2 linked regions of the Embleya scabrispora genome follow. The protein of the gene in region 1 binds, or shares a complex with, the protein of each later gene. Links are inferred from orthologs where the notes say so. Each region holds a gene or a part of one and is shown on either strand. Other genes may lie near its edges. The genes, in order: secA and secY.

The links.
Region 2: the proteins of secA (region 1) and secY are in contact, whole or in part, in a crystal structure (PDB 3DIN), measured with the Thermotoga maritima proteins. The link is inferred for Embleya scabrispora from one-to-one orthologs. Residues at the interface, in WP_004082002.1 of Thermotoga maritima: Glu261, Ala262, Arg263, Lys300, Ala301, Arg302, Thr303, Ile304, Ile305, Leu323, Tyr324, Asp325, Pro326, Val329, Ser330, Tyr333, Ile336, Lys340, Phe345, Val349, Glu363, Phe364, Tyr374, Ser375, Gly376, Gly377, Glu393, Ile395, Thr482, Ser483; in WP_004081795.1 of Thermotoga maritima: Glu108, Gly109, Glu110, Glu111, Ala236, Glu237, Arg238, Arg239, Ile240, Thr241, Ile242, Gln243, Tyr244, Ala245, Arg246, Arg247, Val248, Thr249, Gly250, Arg251, Arg252, Val253, Tyr254, Gly256, Ala257, Ser258, Thr259, Tyr260, Leu261, Pro262.

The regions. Positions count from the first base shown.
Region 1 is NZ_MWQN01000001.1:4,271,464-4,281,157, reverse strand. Bases 2,381-5,700 are described here. They hold secA (preprotein translocase subunit SecA), read right to left. Parts: upstream 5,350-5,700; coding sequence 2,581-5,349; downstream 2,381-2,580. Other genes in these bases: B4N89_RS18895 (GNAT family N-acetyltransferase), read left to right, coding at 5,489-5,700. In the rest of the region: B4N89_RS18915 (HAD family hydrolase), read right to left, coding at 1-292; B4N89_RS18910 (DUF6912 family protein), read right to left, coding at 319-780; B4N89_RS49035 (Rv3235 family protein), read left to right, coding at 1,023-1,637; more of B4N89_RS18895, read left to right, coding at 5,701-6,019; B4N89_RS18890 (winged helix-turn-helix domain-containing protein), read left to right, coding at 6,048-7,256; B4N89_RS18885 (response regulator), read right to left, coding at 7,335-8,045; hpf (ribosome hibernation-promoting factor, HPF/YfiA family), read right to left, coding at 8,265-8,945; B4N89_RS51500 (phosphoribosyltransferase family protein), read right to left, coding at 8,833-9,198. UniProt on the Escherichia coli protein: Required for protein export, interacts with the SecYEG preprotein conducting channel.
Region 2 is NZ_MWQN01000001.1:2,569,002-2,578,265, reverse strand. The notes cover bases 5,426-8,315. They hold secY (preprotein translocase subunit SecY), read left to right. Parts: upstream 5,426-6,154; coding sequence 6,155-7,477; downstream 7,478-8,315. Other genes in these bases: map (type I methionyl aminopeptidase), read left to right, coding at 8,226-8,315; B4N89_RS11150 (adenylate kinase), read left to right, coding at 7,478-8,131; rplO (50S ribosomal protein L15), read left to right, coding at 5,426-5,805. In the rest of the region: rpsC (30S ribosomal protein S3), read left to right, coding at 1-474; rplP (50S ribosomal protein L16), read left to right, coding at 480-899; rpmC (50S ribosomal protein L29), read left to right, coding at 899-1,132; rpsQ (30S ribosomal protein S17), read left to right, coding at 1,129-1,410; rplN (50S ribosomal protein L14), read left to right, coding at 1,473-1,841; rplX (50S ribosomal protein L24), read left to right, coding at 1,857-2,180; rplE (50S ribosomal protein L5), read left to right, coding at 2,180-2,749; B4N89_RS11190 (type Z 30S ribosomal protein S14), read left to right, coding at 2,794-2,979; rpsH (30S ribosomal protein S8), read left to right, coding at 3,169-3,567; rplF (50S ribosomal protein L6), read left to right, coding at 3,586-4,125; rplR (50S ribosomal protein L18), read left to right, coding at 4,128-4,511; rpsE (30S ribosomal protein S5), read left to right, coding at 4,558-5,163; rpmD (50S ribosomal protein L30), read left to right, coding at 5,163-5,345; more of rplO, read left to right, coding at 5,347-5,425; more of map, read left to right, coding at 8,316-9,017; B4N89_RS48945 (DUF1707 SHOCT-like domain-containing protein), read left to right, coding at 9,092-9,264. UniProt on the Escherichia coli protein: The central subunit of the protein translocation channel SecYEG. Consists of two halves formed by TMs 1-5 and 6-10.

The sequences.
Region 1 (9,694 bases):
GCAGCAGCTCGTCCGCGCCGACGGCGAGCTCGCAGCGCGCGCTGTGCACGGTGTAGACCTCCTGGAAGGCCTGGTCGAGACGGATCCACTCGGCCGCGTCCGGGACCCGGCCGACGACCTTCTCGTAGAACTTCGGCACCGGCACGCAGTAGAGCTCCCGATAACGCTCCAGCGTCATCGGCGGCAGTCCGATCAGCGCGAACGAGGCGTTGGTGGCCTCGATGATCGCGTCCAAGTCGTGGAACAGGGTGCTGTTCCAGTCCCATACCAGGTGCGGATTCCGATTCGTCATGGACCTTGATTGTGCCCTGCCGGCCGTCACAGCAGATCGGCCAGCTCCTGTGTCGCGAACCACAGCAGCTCGTGCTCCTCGGCGGCCTCGATCAGCTCGTCGGTGAGCCCGCCCGCCAGCGCCGCGGCGACCGCTTCCTCCGCGTCGGCGGTGTCCATGTGCACCGCCGCGATCCGCTTGCGCGGCACGCGCGCGTCGACCAGGACCGCGCCCGGGCCGTCCTGCGCCCGCTCGGCCACCAGCGCGTCCGGCACGTCCGCCGCGAGCACGACCCGACGCACCGCGCCCGGTTCGGCCGCGAGCAACCGCAGCGAACCCTCGGCGGCACGGGTCAGCGCGCCGTACTCCAACTCCTCCTCGTCGTCGCTCCCGTACCACGCGCGAAACGCCTCGGTGACCGCGTACGCCGGCAGCGGCGCCGACTCGACCCCGCCGGCGGCGTGCACCGCGGCCAGGCCGGCGGGCGTCGTAGGGATGAACACGCGCATCGGGCGACTCCAATCGAGTGAAATCCGGACACTCCTTCGGGGACGAAGGGCGCCGAAACGAGGGCCGACCCGGCGCCACCACGCGTGAGTCGACGCGCGTCAGCGTAATCGCAGCGCCGACCAGACGAATGGTTGACCGCGCGGCGCCGGCCGGCTAGGAAGTGCCTGCACACGTCCCGGTCGGGGGAACGAGCGGGACGACGTGCGCCACAACCGGCACATCCGCTTCACGGGGAGGACCCATGGTCCACACGAACACCGGCTCGCCACCACACCTGTACGTGGTCCGAGCCCCCGCAGGCGAAACCCCCTTCGACACTCCGGCCGTCGCCGAGGTGATCCCGCTGCGCCCGTGGGGACACCACGGCACCCTCACCCACGGCAACCTGGCCCACGCCCCGCACCCGCTGCCCCACCCCGAACACGGATCCGACTCCCGGCCGGGCTCCCGGCTCGCGCCACAACCCAACCCGCGCCCCGCGCTGCGCCTGGTCCCGGCCCTGGCCGAACCGGACCCGACCGAAGCCCGGCTGCGCTCTCGACGACTGGCCCACGCGCTCGCCGAAATCGCCTCGGGCCGCCGCGCCCTCACCCAGCTGCGCCCGTACGCCTCCGCCCCCGTCTACGGCACCACACAACACCTGATCCGCCGCCTCGCCGCCCGCGGGGTCGGACACCTACGGGTGGAGTCCTGCGGCGGCCACGCCCCCGCCGAAGGCATCGCCGAGGGCTACGCCCGCCTACGCGCCCCATCCTGGGTCCTCACAGTGGCCTTCCGCCTGGAACGCGACGCCCCCACCCGCCACCCCACCAACACCTGGCTCTGCACAGCCCTGGAACACGACGAACTGACCTGAAAACAAAGAGGGCCCGAACCAACCCAGGCCCGGGCCCTCCCCCACCCACCATCCCCCACGCGAGGCGCGAGGCGCAGGGCACGGGACGCAGGGCACGAGGCGCGGGGCACGAGGCGCGAGGCGCGGGGCGCAGGGCACGAGGCGCAGGGCGCAGGGCACGAGGCGCGGGGCACGGGGCGTGAGGCGCGGGGCGCAGGGCACGAGGCGCAGGGCGCAGGGCACGAGGCGCGGGGCACGGGGCGTGAGGCGCGGGGCGCAGGGCACGAGGCGCGGGGCGCGGGACGCGGGGCGCAGGGCACGAGGCGCGGGGCACGAGGCGCGGGGCACGAGGCGCGAGGCGCAGGGCGTGAGGCACGAGGCGCGAGGCGCAGGGCGCGAGGCACGAGGCGCGAGGCGCAGGGCGCGAGGCACGAGGCGCGAGGCGCAGGGCGCGAGGCGCGGGGCGCATGGCACGAGGCGGAAGGCGCGAGGCGCGGGGCGCATGGCACGAGGCGGAAGGCGCGAGGCGCGGGGCGCATGGCACGAGGCGGAAGGCGCGAGGCGCGGGGCGCATGGCACGAGGCGGAAGGCGCGAGGCGCGGGGCGCATGGCACGAGGCGGAAGGCGCGAGGCGCGGGGCGCGAGGCGCAGGGCACGAGGCACGAGGCGCAGGACGCGAAGCGCTAGGCGCGGGGCGTAGGGCACGAGGGGTGGGCCCTCAAAGTCCTACGCCACCAAACTCCAGCCCGTCCGGCGCTTGAGGACAGCAGGCCGCAGGCCGCCAAAGCCCGACCGAGGCCGCCATCCACAACCGCCGCCAACGGCGCCCTCTCAGCCCGTCCGGCGCATGAGGACCGGCGGGCCGCAGGCCGGCCCAAACCGACCCACGCCACCAGCCACGACCACCGCCCACCAACGTCCGCTCAGCCCGTCCGGCGCATGAGGACCCGCATGAGGACCCCGCCTACTTCTTCTTCCGCTTCGCCCGCTGCGCCCGCCGCCGCTCGGCCCGCGTCGCGCCCTCCTCGACCTCGTCCGCGTCCTCGTCGAAGTTCTCCTCGGAGGTGACCACACCACCCTCGCCGTCGATCGTGGGCGCGCTGTACTGCAGGTGCGCCGGCCGCTGGGGCGCGTCCAGCCCCTTCGCGTGGATCTCCGGCAGCGGCGCGGCCTTGTCGATCGAGATGCTCGGCGCCTCCGGCACCTGCTCGATCTCGACCTCGACGTTGAAGAGGTAGCCGACCGACTCCTCCTTGATGCCCTCCATCATGGCGTTGAACATGTCGAAGCCCTCGCGCTGGTACTCCACCAGCGGGTCGCGCTGCGCCATCGCCCGCAGGCCGATGCCCTCCTGGAGGTAGTCCATCTCGTACAGGTGCTCGCGCCACCGGCGGTCCAGCACCGACAGGATGACCCGCCGCTCCAGCTCGCGCATGACCTCCTCGCCCAGCTTCTCCTCACGCAGCGCGTAGGCGGCCTGGGCGTCGGCCCGAAGCAGTTCGACCAGCTGCTCGGTGTCCAGCTCCGAGCGGTCGCCGAACTCCTCCTCGACCTCCTCGATCGTGATGCTGACCGGGTACAGCCGCTTGAGGTTGGCCCACAACTTCTCGAGGTCCCACTCCTCCGCGAAGCCCTCGGTCGCACCGTGCACGTACGCCTCGACGGTGTCGTCGATGAAGTGCCCGATCTGCTCCTGCAGGTTCTCCCCCGCCAGCACCCGGCGGCGCTCGCCGTAGATCACCTCGCGCTGCCGGTTCAGCACCTCGTCGTACTTGAGCACGTTCTTGCGGATCTCGAAGTTCTGCTGCTCGACCTGGGTCTGCGCGGACTTGATCGCGTTCGAGACCATCTTCGACTCGATCGGCTGGTCCTCGGGCACGTTGGCCAGGGTCAGCACCCGCTCGACGATGTTGGCCTTGAACAGGCGCATCAGGTCGTCGCCCAGCGACAGGTAGAACCGCGACTCGCCCGGGTCGCCCTGCCGCCCGGAACGACCGCGCAGCTGGTTGTCGATCCGGCGGGACTCGTGCCGCTCGGTGCCGAGCACGTACAGCCCGCCGAGGTCGGAGACCTCCTCGTGCTCCGCCTTGACCGCCTTCTTGGCCTTCTCCAGCGCCTCCGGCCAGGCCGCCTCGTACTCCTCCGGCGTCTCGCCCGGGGTCAGCCCGCGCTGCGCGAGTTCGGCCGCGGCGAGGTGGTCCGGGTTGCCGCCGAGCATGATGTCGGTGCCTCGGCCGGCCATGTTCGTGGCCACCGTGACCGCGCCCTTGCGGCCGGCCTGCGCGACGATCTGCGCCTCGCGCTCGTGGTGCTTGGCGTTCAGCACCTCGTGCGGCACGCCGCGCTTGCGCAACTGGGCGGACAGGTACTCGGACTTCTCCACGCTGGTCGTGCCGACCAGGACCGGCTGGCCCTTCTCGTGCTTTTGCGTGATGTCCTCGACCACCGCGTTGAACTTGGCCTCCTCGGTCTTGTACACGAGGTCGGACTGGTCCACGCGCTGCACCGAACGGTGGGTGGGGATGGGCACCACGCCGAGCTTGTAGATCTGGTGGAACTCGGCGGCCTCGGTCATCGCGGTACCGGTCATGCCGCCGAGCTTCTTGTACAGGCGGAAGAAGTTCTGGAGGGTGACGGTGGCCAGGGTCTGGTTCTCGTCCTTGATGTCCACCCCCTCCTTGGCCTCGATCGCCTGGTGCATGCCCTCGTTGTAGCGGCGACCGGCGAGGATGCGGCCGGTGTGCTCGTCGACGATCAGCACCTCGCCGTCCACGACGACGTACTCCTTGTCCCGCTTGTACAGCTCCTTCGCCTTGATGGCGTTGTTCAGGTAGCCGACCAGCGGGGTGTTGACCGCCTCGTAGAGGTTGTCGATGCCCAGGTAGTCCTCGACCCGGCCGACGCCGGACTCGTGGATGGCGACGGTGCGCTTCTTCTCGTCGACGTCGTAGTCGCCGGTCTCCTCGATGCCCTTGAGCGGGTTCGCGGCCTCGCCGCGCTTGAGCCGCTTGACCATGGTCGCGAAGTCGGCGTACCACTTCGTGGCCTGGTCGGCCGGGCCGGAGATGATCAGCGGGGTGCGGGCCTCGTCGACGAGGATCGAGTCGACCTCGTCGACCACGGCGAAGAAGTGGCCGCGCTGCACCAGCTCGTCGGCCGACCACGCCATGTTGTCGCGCAGGTAGTCGAAGCCGAACTCGTTGTTGGTGCCGTACGTGATGTCGTAGCCGTACGCCTTGCGCCGCTCGTGCGGCGGCATGTTGGCCAGGATGCAGCCCACGGTCAGACCGAGGAAGCGGTGCACGCGACCCATCCACTCCGAGTCGCGCTCGGCGAGGTAGTCGTTGACCGTGACCACGTGCACACCCTCGCCCGCGATGGCGTTGAGGTAGGCGGGCAGGGTGGAGACGAGGGTCTTGCCCTCGCCGGTGCGCATCTCGGCGATGTTGCCCAGGTGCAGCGCGGCACCGCCCATCAGCTGCACCTTGTAGTGCCGCTGACCGAGCGTGCGGCGCGCGGCCTCGCGCACCGTGGCGAAGGCTTCCGGAAGCAGGTCGTCGAGGGTCTCCCCGTCGGCGTAGCGCTGCTTGTACTCGTCCGTCAGCGCACGCAGCTCGGCGTCGGAGAGGTCCTTGAAGTCGTCTTCGATCGACTCGATCTGATCTGCGATGCGGTTGAGCTTGCGCAGGATTTTGCCCTCGCCGGCGCGCAGGACCTTGTCGAAGATAGACACGCTGGATGAGCTCCTTGCCCGACGGCGCCCGCCCGCCTTTCGGACGTGACGGCACGGCGGGGCCCGTCCCGCCGATACGGCCATCGTATGCGAGGAGGCAAGCCCGGATCGAGCCTCGCGAGCCGGCACAGTGACCGGCATGGAACCTGTGGAGATCGCGGCGGGGCGCTTTCAGCTCCGGCCCTGGAACGAACACGACGTCGAGGTGATCGCCGGCGCGCTCGCCGACGCGTCGATCGCGCGCCGCCCGCCGGTGCCCGAGGACGAGGATCCACACGCGTGGCTGGCCGCGCGCGAGCAGCGCTGGGCGAGCGGCGACGGGCCCTCCTTCGCGGTGATGGACGCGGTGAGCGGCGAGGTCCACGGCCATGTGGCGCTGTGGAAGGTGTCGCCGCAGTGGCGCTCGGCCGAGGTCGGCTACTGGACCCTGAAGTCCTCGCGCGGCCGGGGAGTGGCCCGGCACGGGGTCGGCGCGCTCACCCGCTGGGCGTTCGGCGCGCTGGATCTGCATCGCCTCGAACTGCGCCACGCGGTGGCCAACACCGCCTCGTGCGCGGTCGCGAACGCGTCGGGATATGCACTCGAAGGAGTACTGCGGGGCTGCCTCACCGGCTTCGGCGAGGAGTTCACCGACGTACATCTGCACGCTCGGCTCGCCACGGACACCTGATGCGAACACACGTTCTAAGGTGGCGGCCATGACCTCACAGCCGACCTTCACGCCGGACGCCGAGCTGACCGCCGACGAGGCCCGCCGCATCGTGCTGGCCGCGCAGGGCCTGCTGGGTGCCCCCGATCGCCGGGCGGGCGTGCTCGGCGTGCTGCACTCGCTGGGCGCGGTACAACTCGACACCATCTCCACGCTGGCCCGCTCGCACGAGCTGGTGCCCTACTCGCGGCTCGGCCCGGTCGGCCGCTCCACCGTCGAGAGCGCCTACTGGTCCGGCGAGACCGCGTTCGAGTACTGGTCGCACGCGGCCTGTGTGCTGCCGATGTCGACCTGGCCGGACTTCGCCTTCCGCCGCCGGCACTATCGGGGCCGCGGTCACCTGTGGGGCCACCAGGTGTCGAAGGAGTCGTTCGACACCGTCCTGGGACGCCTGCGCACCGAGGGCCCGCTCACCGCGACCGCGCTCGGCGGCGCCAAGAACAAGGGCGAGTGGTGGGACTGGAGCGAGACCAAGATCGCCGTCGAGCGCGCGCTGGCCTTCGGCGACGTGGTCTGCGTGCGCCGCGACGGCTGGAAGCGGGTGTACGACCTGCCGGAACGTGTGGTCCCGGCGACCCTGCTGGCCGAGGAGCCCGACGACGCGGAGTGCCTGCGCCGCCTCGTGCGCCTGGCGGGCCGCCAGCTCGGGGTGGCCACCCGGGCCGACCTGATGGACCAGTACCGGCTGACCCGGGCGCAGGTCGACGCCGCCCTGCCCGGCAGCGGCCTGGTCCCGGTCGCGGTCGCGGGCTGGGGCGCACGCGCCGCGCGCGAGGGCGTGTGGGCCGACCCCGACGCGCTCGCCGCGCCGCCGCGTGGGCGTCATCGCGCCACCCTCTTGTCGCCGTTCGACTCACTGGTGTGGGATCGCCCGCGCACCGCCCGGGTGTTCGGCGGCTTCGAACACCGCCTGGAGGCGTATGTGCCGGCCGCCAAGCGGGTGCACGGCTACTTCGTGATGCCGATCCTGGTGGGCGGGCGACTGGTCGGTCGGGTGGACCCGGCCCGGGAGGGACGCACCCTGGTGGCGCGGCGCATGTCCTTCGAGGCCGGCGCCGCGGTCGGCGAGCGGGTGCTGGCCGGCGCGGCCGACGCGCTGCGCGCGGCCGCCGGATGGGTGGGGTGCGACGACGTGCGGATCGAGGCGCTGGACCACGAGAGCACCCGGGCGCGGCTGACCGCGCTGCTCGCGGGCTGACGCCCGCGGGTCGGCCGGGCGTGCGCGCGTCCGGCCCACCCGGGAGGGCCCGGGTCGGGGCACCGGAGGCGCCCCGATTCAGTCGCCGATCTCCAGGATCTTCTCCCGCATCGCGTAGACCACGGCCTCCATGCGCGAATGCAGCTGCAATTTCTCGAGGATGTTGCGCACGTGGTTCTTCACGGTGTTCTCGCTGATGAACAACTGCTTGGCGATGTCGCGGTTGTTGCGCCCGGTGGCCACCAGGCGCAGCACCTCGATCTCGCGGTCGGTCAGCCGCGGCGCCGGCACCAGGCGGCGCTCGTCGTCGCGCCGGCTCATCGACTTGAACTCGGTCAGCAGCTTGACCGCCATCGACGGGCTGATCTGCGACTGCCCGTCGGCCACCGCGCGGATCGCCGAGGCCACCTCGCCGTGCGAGATCTCCTTGAGCAGGTATCCGGTCGCGCCGGCCTTGATCGCGTCGTAGAGGTCGGCCTCTTCCTCGCTCATCGTCAACATGATGATCTGGGTGCTGGGCGCGACCTCCTTGATCGCGGTGCACGCCTCGATGCCGCCGCGTCTGGGCATGCGCACGTCCATCAGGACGATGTCGGGCAGCAGGTCCTGCGCGGCCTCCAGCGCCTCGGCGCCGTCCCCGGCCTCGCCGACCACCGTGATGTCCGGCTCCGGCGCGAGCACGATGTCCAGACCCCGGCGAAACAGATCGTGGTCGTCGACCACCAGCACGCGAATCGGTTCGCCCGCTGAGCCGTGCTCCACGCGGGTCGGAACAGACTGTTCACCCACCGTGTTTCCCCCCTGGGTCGGCACGATCCGTGTCCAGGACATGATCCCACGTGATCGCCACGACACCAGGCCCTGATGGGCGTTATGTACGGAACGTACTTGCGAAGCGGAACATTCGCCAGGCAACGCCAGGGTCGAAGACGCAACCGACGCCGAAACCCCGAAGGGTTTCGGCGTCGAATCACGACCAGAGGGCGCGCGACGACGGCCCGACCGCGACTACTGCGGTCCGCCGTCCTCGCGGTCCTCGGGCTTGAGGTGGATCACACCGTAGTCGTAGCCGTGCCGGCGGTACACCACACTCGGCCACTTGGTGCTCGAATCGATGAACAGATAGAAGTCGTGGCCTACCAACTCCATCTCGTACAGCGCCTGGTCGAGCGCCATCGGACGCCCGGCGTGTACCTTCTCGCGAACCACGAGGGGGCCTTCGCCATCCACCTCGATCGGGCCCGCCATGTGCGGCTGGGGCCTCAGTTCGCCGTTCTTCACAGCCTCGATGTCTTCCGCGGACGCCACCACGGCCCCATTGAGCCGATCGGCGTGATTGATCTCCGCAGTGGCCGCGCCCACCGAGACGGGGGAGCGGTGACCATGGTGCACGCGCCGCCGGTCGGCGGCCTTGCGCAACTGTGCCTCGAGTCTCGCGCACGCCAGGTCGAGTGCGGCGTAGGGGTCGGACGCGGCGGCTTCGCCCCGGATGACGGGGCCACGCGTGTTCAGCGTGATCTCCACCCGGTCCGAGCGCTCCGCCAGCCGCGGGTTCCGCTCCTTGGTCACCTCGACGTCAACGCTGATCACCTTGTCGTCGAGCTTGCGGATCTTGTCCAGCTTCTCGACACAGTGCTTGCGAAAACGCTCGGGTACCTCGGTCTTGCGGCCCTTGACGACAATGTCCACGCAGAACTCCATCCATTGCGCCATGCCGGAGGGGTGGGCACCCATCCGACCGACCAGGTCGCCGACGGCCCTGCTCCGTCCCGCGCCGCCGGGCGGTCGCGGCCACCACGGCCGCCGCCTCGACTCGCCCTCCCACGGCTCGGACCGCACGGGTCGCCTCCGCGAGAGTTGCGCCGGTGGTGCAAACATCATCGACGACGATCACCACACTAATGCCCGTAAACAAGGGCGCCAACCTGCCCGAAACGATCATTGATCGGCGGACGTTCATCCTCCGTTCATGTGCCGAAAGGCCCGCCTGATCCCGGATCCGACGGGTATGCCGGAGTGCCGGGAGCACCCGCGCGGGGACTCCGGCCGCGCGCAACCGGGCGGCCGCGCGCAGCGCCAGTTCCCGGGTGGCGTCCCGACCGCGCCGACGCACCGCGGCGCGGGTCGACGGCACCGGGACCAGCAGGCACGGCCCGGCCGGGTCGGCGAGGCCGGCCGCCACCGCCCGGGCCAGCGCATCCCCCAGGGGGCGGGCCAGGCGGCGCGCGCCGTGCTCCTTGTAGGCGGCGAGCACCGAGCGCACCGGCCCCTGGTAGGCGGTGACCGCGTGTACGGGCGGCAGCCCCTCGGGCGCGGGCACCGGATCGGCCGGCCGCGCCGCCGGGACGAACACCGCCCGACAGGCGGCGCACAACTGCGCGCCCGGCGCGGCGCAGCCCGCGCAGCACACGGGCAACACCAGGTCGGCCCATGTCGCG
Region 2 (9,264 bases), 1.7 Mb from region 1 along the record:
CGCAAGGCGATGCAGAGCTCCATGAAGGCCGGGGCCAAGGGCATCAAGATCCAGTGCGGTGGTCGTCTGGGTGGGGCCGAGATGTCCCGTTCGGAGTTCTACCGCGAGGGTCGGGTGCCGCTGCACACGCTGCGCGCCAACGTCGACTACGGCTTCTTCGAGGCCCGTACGACGTTCGGTCGCATCGGTGTGAAGGTGTGGATCTACAAGGGCGACGTGAAGAACATCGCCGAGGTCCGTGCCGAGAACGCCGCGGCGCGTGCCAGCAACCGTCCCGCCCGTGGTGGCGCTCCCGAGCGTCCCCGCCGCGGCGAGGGTGGCGGCGGCGGTCGTGGTGGCGAGCGCGGTGGCCGTGGTGGCCGCGGCGGACGTCCGCAGCAGAACGACGCGCAGGCCACCGGTTCCTCGGACACCGGTTCCGCGCCGGCGGCCGAGGCTGTGAACTCGGCGCCCGAATCCGGATCGGAGGCCTGACCCCGATGCTGATCCCCCGCAGGGTCAAGCACCGCAAGCAGCACCACCCCAAGCGTGGTGGCCGCGCCAAGGGCGGTACGGAACTGGCGTTCGGCGAGTACGGCATCCAGGCCCTCGGCCAGGCGTACGTCACCAACCGTCAGATCGAGTCCGCTCGTATCGCCATCACCCGGCACATCCGCCGTGGTGGCAAGGTGTGGATCAACATCTACCCCGACCGTCCGCTGACCAAGAAGCCTGCCGAGACCCGCATGGGTTCCGGTAAGGGCTCGCCCGAGTGGTGGGTCGCGAACGTCAAGCCCGGTCGGGTGATGTTCGAACTGTCGTACCCGAACGAGAAGGTGGCTCGTGAGGCGCTCACCCGCGCCGTGCACAAGCTGCCGATGAAGTGCCGGATCGTCCGGCGCGAGGCTGGTGAGGCGTGATGGCGGCCGTTACCAAGGCGTCCGAGCTCCGCGAACTCGGTGACGAGGAGATCGTCGCCAAGCTCCGCGAAGCCAAGGAGGAGCTGTTCAACCTCCGTTTCCAGGCGGCGACCGGGCAGCTCGAAAACCACGGGCGGCTCAAGGCTGTCCGTAAGGACATCGCCCGGATCTACACGCTGATGCGCGAGCGCGAGCTGGGCATCGACGTGCAGGAGACCGGAGGCGCGGCGTGAGCGAGAAGACTGAGATGACTGAAGCAGCCCGGGGATTCCGCAAGACCCGTGAGGGCCTCGTCGTCAGCGACAAGATGGACAAGACCGTCGTCGTCGCCGTCGAGGACCGCGTGAAGCACCCGATGTACGGCAAGGTCATCCGCCGCACGAACAAGCTGAAGGCTCACGACGAGCAGAACGCCTGTGGCGTCGGTGACCGTGTCGTCCTCATGGAGACTCGGCCGCTGTCCGCCAGCAAGCGCTGGCGCATCGTCGAGATCCTCGAAAAGGCCAAGTAGCGAGCGCCGGTCGCCCCACCATCCGTGGGTCGTGACCGCGACGTGACGATCAGGAGTTAGACGTGATCCAGCAGGAGTCGCGACTGCGAGTCGCCGACAACACGGGTGCGAAGGAGATTCTCTGCATCCGTGTGCTCGGTGGCTCCGGCCGGCGCTACGCGGGCATCGGGGACGTCATCGTTGCCACCGTCAAGGACGCGATCCCCGGTGGCAACGTGAAGAAGGGCGACGTCATCAAGGCGGTCGTCGTGCGGACGGTCAAGGAGCGCCGGCGTGTCGACGGCTCCTACATCCGCTTCGACGAGAACGCCGCCGTCGTCCTGAAGAACGATGGCGAACCCCGTGGCACCCGTATTTTCGGCCCGGTCGGCCGTGAGCTTCGCGAGAAGAAGTTCATGAAGATCATCTCGCTCGCGCCGGAGGTGCTCTAACCAATGGCGAAGGCGATGAAGATCAAGAAGGGTGACCTGGTACAGGTCATCACCGGCAAGGACAAGGGCAAGCAGGGCAAGGTCATCGCGGCCTACCCGACCCAGGAGCGCGTCCTGGTCGAGGGTGTCAACCGGATCAAGAAGCACACCAAGGTGGGTCAGTCCGCCAAGGGTGCCAAGACCGGCGGCATCATCACCCAGGAAGCGTCCGTCCACATCAGCAACGTGATGCTGGTCGTGGAGAAGGACGGTAAGAAGGTCCCGACCCGGACCGGCTTCCGGTTCGACGACGAGGGCAACAAGATCCGGTACGCCAAGCGGACCGGTGAGGACATCTGATGACGGTCACCACCGAGGCGCGTGAACTGCCGCGTCTGAAGCAGCGTTACCGCGAGGAGATCCTGGGCAAGCTGCGTGAGGAGTTCTCGTTCGAGAACATCATGCAGGTTCCCGGCGTCACCAAGATCGTGGTCAACATGGGTGTGGGCGACGCCGCCCGCGACTCCAAGCTGATCGACGGCGCGATCAAGGACCTGATGGCCATCACCGGCCAGAAGCCCCAGGTCACCAAGGCCCGCAAGTCCATCGCGCAGTTCAAGCTGCGCGAGGGTCAGCCGATCGGCGCGCACGTTACACTGCGCGGCGACCGCATGTGGGAGTTCCTGGACCGTCTGCTGTCGATCGCCCTGCCGCGTATCCGTGACTTCCGCGGGCTTTCGCCCAAGCAGTTCGACGGCCGCGGCAACTACACCTTCGGTCTCACGGAGCAGTCGATGTTCCACGAGATCGACCAGGACAAGATCGACCGCGTTCGTGGCATGGACATCACTGTGGTGACCACCGCCAAGAACGACGACGAGGGCCGCGCTCTGCTGCGTCTCCTCGGCTTCCCGTTCAAGGAAGCGTGAGCAGTCGCCTCGGCGGCTGAGGAACGCAACAAGGAGACTGAGACGTGGCGAAGAAGGCCCTGATCGCAAAGGCCGCCCGCAAGCCGAAGTTCGAGGTTCGCGGCTACACGCGCTGCCAGCGCTGTGGCCGTCCTCACTCGGTGTACCGCAAGTTCGGTCTGTGCCGTGTGTGCCTGCGCACCATGGCGCACGCCGGCGAGCTGCCGGGCGTCACCAAGAGCAGCTGGTAGTCCGCGGCCGCCTCGGCGGCCGAGAGCTACCGCTACCGCAACACATCGCTCGCCCGCTGGGCGGAGCGAGAACAGTAACGACGTCGTAGGTCCCGCACCGCAGTCGCCGTCCGCCGCCGCCCCTCGGGTCGGCGGCGGGCGAGGGATCGCACGCCGGGAAACCACGGCGAGAAAGGCCTTGAGGCCGTCATGACCATGACCGACCCCATCGCAGACATGCTGACCCGTCTGCGGAACGCCAACTCGGCATACCACGACGATGTCGTGATGCCGTTCAGCAAGATCAAGTCGCACATCGCGGAGATCCTCCAGCAGGAGGGTTACATCCAGGGCTGGCGCGTCGAGGACGCGGAGGTGGGCAAGAAGCTCACCGTCGTCCTCAAGTACGGCCCGAACCGCGAGCGCTCGATCGCCGGCGTCCGCCGCGTGTCGAAGCCCGGTCTGCGGGTGTACGCAAAGTCCACGAACCTGCCGAAGGTACTCGGTGGCCTCGGCGTCGCGATCATCTCGACGTCGACCGGTCTCCTCACCGACAAGCAGGCGGCCAAGAAGGGCGTGGGCGGGGAAGTCCTCGCCTTCGTCTGGTAAGGGAAGGGAAGGAGAGCAATGTCGCGCATCGGACGTCTCCCCATCCCGGTTCCCACCGGTGTGGACGTCACCATCAATGGCCGCGAGGTCGTCGTGAAGGGCCCCAAGGGTTCCCTGTCGCACACCATCGCCGCCCCGATCGAGATCGCCAAGTCGGACGACGGCACCCTCGCGGTGACCCGTCCCGACGACGAGCGCCGCTCGAAGGCCCTGCACGGGCTGTCCCGGACGCTGGTGGCGAACATGATCACTGGTGTGACCCAGGGATACATCAAGAAGCTCGAGATCAGCGGTGTCGGCTACCGTGTCCAGCAGAAGGGCTCCTCGCTGGAGTTCGCGCTCGGATTCAGCCACCCCGTGGTCGTCGAGGCCCCGGAAGGCATCACCTTCGCGGTCGAGGCCCCCACCCGTTTTTCGGTCGAGGGCATCGACAAGCAGAAGGTCGGTGAAATCGCCGCGAACATCCGCAAGCTGCGGAAGCCCGACCCGTACAAGGCCAAGGGCGTCAAGTACGCGGGCGAGGTCATCCGCCGCAAGGTCGGAAAGGCTGGTAAGTAGGCATGGCTGTCGGCGTGAAGACCGGCAAGGGCGTTGCGAAGAAGTCTGTCGCACGCAAGCGCCGGCACATCCGGGTGCGGAAGAAGGTTTCCGGCACCCCGCTGCGGCCCCGTCTCGTCGTGAGCCGCTCCACCCGTCACATGGTGGCGCAGGTTATCGACGACATCGCCGGCCACACTCTCGCTTCGGCGTCCACGATGGACCCGTCCATCCGCGGTGCCGAGGGTGACAAGACCGCCCAGGCTCGCAAGGTCGGCGAATTGGTCGCCGAGCGCGCGAAGGCCGCGGGTGTCGAGGCCGTCGTGTTCGACCGCGGTGGCAACAGGTACCACGGTCGCATCGCCGCTCTCGCGGATGCCGCACGCGGAAACGGGCTCACCTTCTGAGCCCGCTGCTCCGGACAAGCTTCGAACGACAGATGAGGACATTCTGATGGCTGGACCCCAGCGCCGCGGTGGCGGCGCCGGCGGCGGCGAGCGGCGGGACCGGCGGGATCGACGTGATGGTGGCGCAGCCGCCGAGAAGACCGCTTACGTCGAGCGCGTCGTCGCGATCAATCGCGTCGCCAAGGTCGTGAAGGGTGGACGTCGCTTCAGCTTCACCGCGCTGGTCGTGGTGGGCGATGGCGACGGCACCGTAGGTGTCGGTTACGGCAAGGCCAAGGAGGTGCCGGCCGCGATCGCCAAGGGTGTTGAAGAGGCCAAGAAGCACTTCTTCAAGGTCCCCCGTATCCAGGGCACCATTCCGCACCCGATCCAGGGTGAGAAGGCTGCCGGCGTCGTGCTCCTGAAGCCGGCCTCGCCGGGTACCGGTGTCATCGCCGGTGGCCCCGTGCGCGCCGTGCTCGAGTGCGCCGGCATCCACGACGTGCTGAGCAAGTCGCTCGGTTCGTCGAACCCGATCAACATCGTGCACGCGACCGTCGCGGCGCTCCAGGGGCTCGTTCGCCCCGAGGAGATCGCGGCTCGTCGTGGCCTGCCCCTGGAGGACGTGGCCCCGGCCGCGCTCCTGCGGGCCCGCGCGGGGGTTGGTGCGTAATGGCACGTCTCAAGGTCACGCAGACCCGATCCAAGATCGGTGGCAGGCAGAACCAGCGGGACACTCTCCGTTCGCTCGGTCTCAAGCGCGTCCACGACGTGGTCGTCAAGGAGGACCGCCCGGAGATCCGCGGCATGATCGCGACGGTGTCGCACCTCGTCACCGTCGAGGAGGTCGACTGACATGGGTGCTGACAACCCGCTGAAGGTGCACCACCTGCGGCCCGCCCCGGGCGCCAAGACCGCCAAGACCCGCGTGGGTCGTGGTGAGGGCTCCAAGGGCAAGACCGCCGGTCGTGGTACCAAGGGCACCAAGGCTCGTTACCAGGTGCCGGCCCGCTTCGAGGGTGGGCAGATGCCGCTGCACATGCGGCTGCCCAAGCTCAAGGGCTTCAAGAACCCGTTCCGGGTCGAGTTCCAGGTCGTGAACCTGGACAAGATCGAGTCCCTGTACCCCAACGGTGGCGAGGTCACCGTCGAGGGTCTGATCGAGAAGGGCGCGGTTCGCAAGAACCTGCCCGTCAAGGTCCTGGGCACCGGCGAGATCTCGGTGGCCGTCCAGGTGAAGGCCCACGCCTTCTCCGGCTCCGCCAAGACCAAGATCGCCGCCGCGGGCGGTTCGGCCGACGAACTGTCGGTCTGACCCCTCGCGGACAAGGAATGACCGTCATGGCCCGTTCGGATCGGTACCGAACGGGCCTTGACGTCGTTGGAGGCTATAGCGCAGGGGCGTCACGCCGGTAAGGTGGTGGCGCCCCTGTGGTTTGCTGTGCCGTGGGGGTGGGTTCATTGCGCCACCCCCTCACATGACTTGCTCCGTATTTCACTTGTGTTGTGTCATGACGCAGGAACGTCGGGCCCGGGCGATACTTCCGGGCCGTCGGCGCTGTTATTGTCCGTGAGGTCCTGTGAGGGACCTGACCAGTGGTCCTCTTCCCGGACCGACGACTCGATCGACTCGCCCCTGAGACGGGCGGGGCGCAGGAGGCAGTGTGCTCACCGCGTTCGCCAGGGCGTTCCGCACGCCCGACCTGCGCAAGAAGCTGCTGTTCACGTTGGCGATCATCGTCCTCTTCCGGATCGGGTCGCACATCCCGGTACCCGGCGTCTCGTTCGAGATGGTGCGCTCTTGCGTAGAGGACTCCAACAAGAACAGCCTGTTCGGGCTCGTGAATATGTTCAGCGGTGGCGCGCTGCTGCAACTCACGATCTTCGCGCTGGGGATCATGCCGTACATCACGGCGAGCATCATCCTCCAGCTGCTCACCGTCGTGATCCCGCGGCTGGAGGCCCTCAAGAAGGAGGGCCAGGCCGGCACGGCGAAGATCACGCAGTACACCCGCTACCTCACCATCGCGCTGTCCGTGCTCCAGGCGACCGCGCTGATCGCCACCGCCCGCAGCGGCGCGCTGTTCTCCAGCGCCCGCAGCGCCACCTGCGATCCGCAGGGCATCGTTCCGGACGACTCGCTCTTCCGGGTGATCGTGATGGTCGTCGTGATGACGGCCGGCACCTCGACGATCATGTGGCTCGGTGAGCTGATCACCGACCGCGGCATCGGCAACGGCATGTCGATCCTGATGTTCGTCTCGGTCGCCGCCGGCTTCCCGGCCGCGCTGTGGACGATCAAGGAGCAGGGCACCATCGGCGACGGTTGGATCCCGTTCTTCACCGTCATCGCCATCGGCCTCGTGATGGTCGGCCTGGTGGTCTTCGTGGAACAGGCGCAGCGCCGGATCCCGGTGCAGTACGCCAAGCGCATGATCGGGCGTCGCGCCTACGGCGGGACCTCGACCTACATCCCGCTCAAGGTGAACCAGGCGGGCATCATCCCCGTCATCTTCGCCTCGTCGCTGCTCTACATTCCGGCTCTGATCGCGCAGTTCAGCGGTGGCAAGTCGGACTGGGCGGTGTGGATCGAACGACACTTCGTCAAGGGCGACCACCCGCTGTACATGATCACGTACTTCCTGCTGATCGTCTTCTTCGCGTTCTTCTACGTGGCCATCACGTTCAACCCCGAAGAAGTAGCCGACAACATGAAGAAGTATGGTGGCTTCATTCCGGGGATCCGCGCCGGCAGACCGACCGCGGAATACCTGAACTACATCCTCACCAGGATCACGTGGCCCGGATCGTTGTACCTGGGCATGATCGCGCTGGTACCCAGCATCGCGCTCGTGCTCTTCAACGCCAACCAGAACTTCCCGTTCGGCGGCACGAGCATCCTGATCATCGTGGGAGTGGGTCTGGAAACCGTGAAGCAGATCGAGAGTCAGCTCCAGCAGCGCAACTACGAAGGCTTCCTCCGCTAAATGCGTATCGTTCTCGTGGGGCCTCCCGGCGCGGGTAAGGGAACCCAGGCCCAGTACATCGCCGCCAACCTGTCGATTCCCGCAGTCTCGACAGGTGACATCTTCCGCGCCAACGTGAGCCAGGGCACTCCGCTCGGCCGCGAGGCGAAGACCTACATGGACGCGGGCAACCTCGTACCCGACGAAGTGACCATAGGCATGGTCCGGGAGCGCCTGGCGCAGCCGGACGTGGCCGGAGGTTTCCTCCTCGACGGGTTCCCGCGCAACACGGCGCAGGCCAAGGTGCTCGACGAGATCCTGGCCGAGAACGACACCGAGTTGGACGTGGTGCTCGAACTCAAGGTCGACGACTCGGAGATCATCCAGCGCATCTCGGGCCGTCGGCAGTGCCGGGCCAACGGGCACGTCTGCCACATCCTGACCGACGCGCCGAAGGTGGCCGGGATCTGCGACGAGTGCGGCAGCGAGCTGTACCAGCGCGACGACGACCGGGAGGAGACCGTCCGGCACCGTCTGGACGTCTACAAGGAGCAGACCGAACCCCTGGTCGGCTACTACTCGGAGCGCAACCTCCTGCTGCCGATCCAGGCCACGGGTCCGGTCAAGGAGGTCACCGAGCGCGCGATGACCGCACTTCGGGAGTTCGGCGCCTGATCGGCGCCGGCCGCGACAGACATCACACATGGGCGATCCGGGGAAACCCCGGATCGCCCATCGTGCTTTCAGTGGATGACAGGTGAGGACGGCCATGCCGGTGTTCAGGAAGCGGCACATGCGGATCGAACGCAAGACGCCCGAGCAGATCGAGAAGATGCGTCGTGCCGGCGCGGTGGTGGCGAACACACTGGCCCTGCTGCGCGAGGCGGCGGTGCCCGGGGTGACCACCGCCGATCTGGACACGATCGCCGAGCGGTCGATCCGCGGCGCCGGGGCGATTCCCTCGTTCAAGGGCTACCACGGCTTCCCGGCGTCGATCTGCGCGTCGGTCAACGACGTGGTGGTGCACGGGATCCCCGACGAGACTCCGCTGCGGGACGGGGACATCATCTCGATCGACTGCGGCGCGATCCTGGACGGCTGGCACGGCGACTCGGCGATCACGGTGCCGATCGGCACGGTGGTGCCCGAGGTGCTGGAACTGAGCCGGGTGTGCGAGCAGTCGATGTGGGCGGGCATCGAGGCGGCGGTGGCGGGCGGTCGGCTGACCGACATCAGCCACGCGGTGGAGAAGTCGATCCGCTCGCACCGGCTGCCGGGCGGCGCGAAGTACGGGATCGTCGAGGACTACGGCGGCCACGGCATCGGCACCGAGATGCACCAGGACCCGCACGTGCTCAACTACGGCCCGGGCGGCCGCGGTCCGCGCCTGGAGGTCGGGGTGTGCCTGGCGATCGAGCCGATGGTCACCCTCGGCAAGCCGGACACCTACACGCTGCCCGACGAGTGGACGGTCAAGACCACCGCCGGCGGCCACGCGGCGCACTGGGAGCACTCGATCGCGATCACCGCGAACGGGCCCGTGGTGCTCACCGCGCCCTGACTGAGGACAGACCCCCGCCGATGGTGGGGCTGGCCCCATGTACGAGACCGCGGTGCCTGCCTAGTGTCGAAGGCATGGTGAGGCATCCGACGATGCGGGCATCCGACGTGGACCGTGAGGCGGCGGTGACGCTCCTTCGCGAGCACCATCTGGTCGGACGGCTGACGCTGGCAGAGTTCAACGAGCGCATGGGCGCGGCCATCGCGGCGGTGACCCTGGGGGATCTGGCCCGGTTGATCTCCGATCT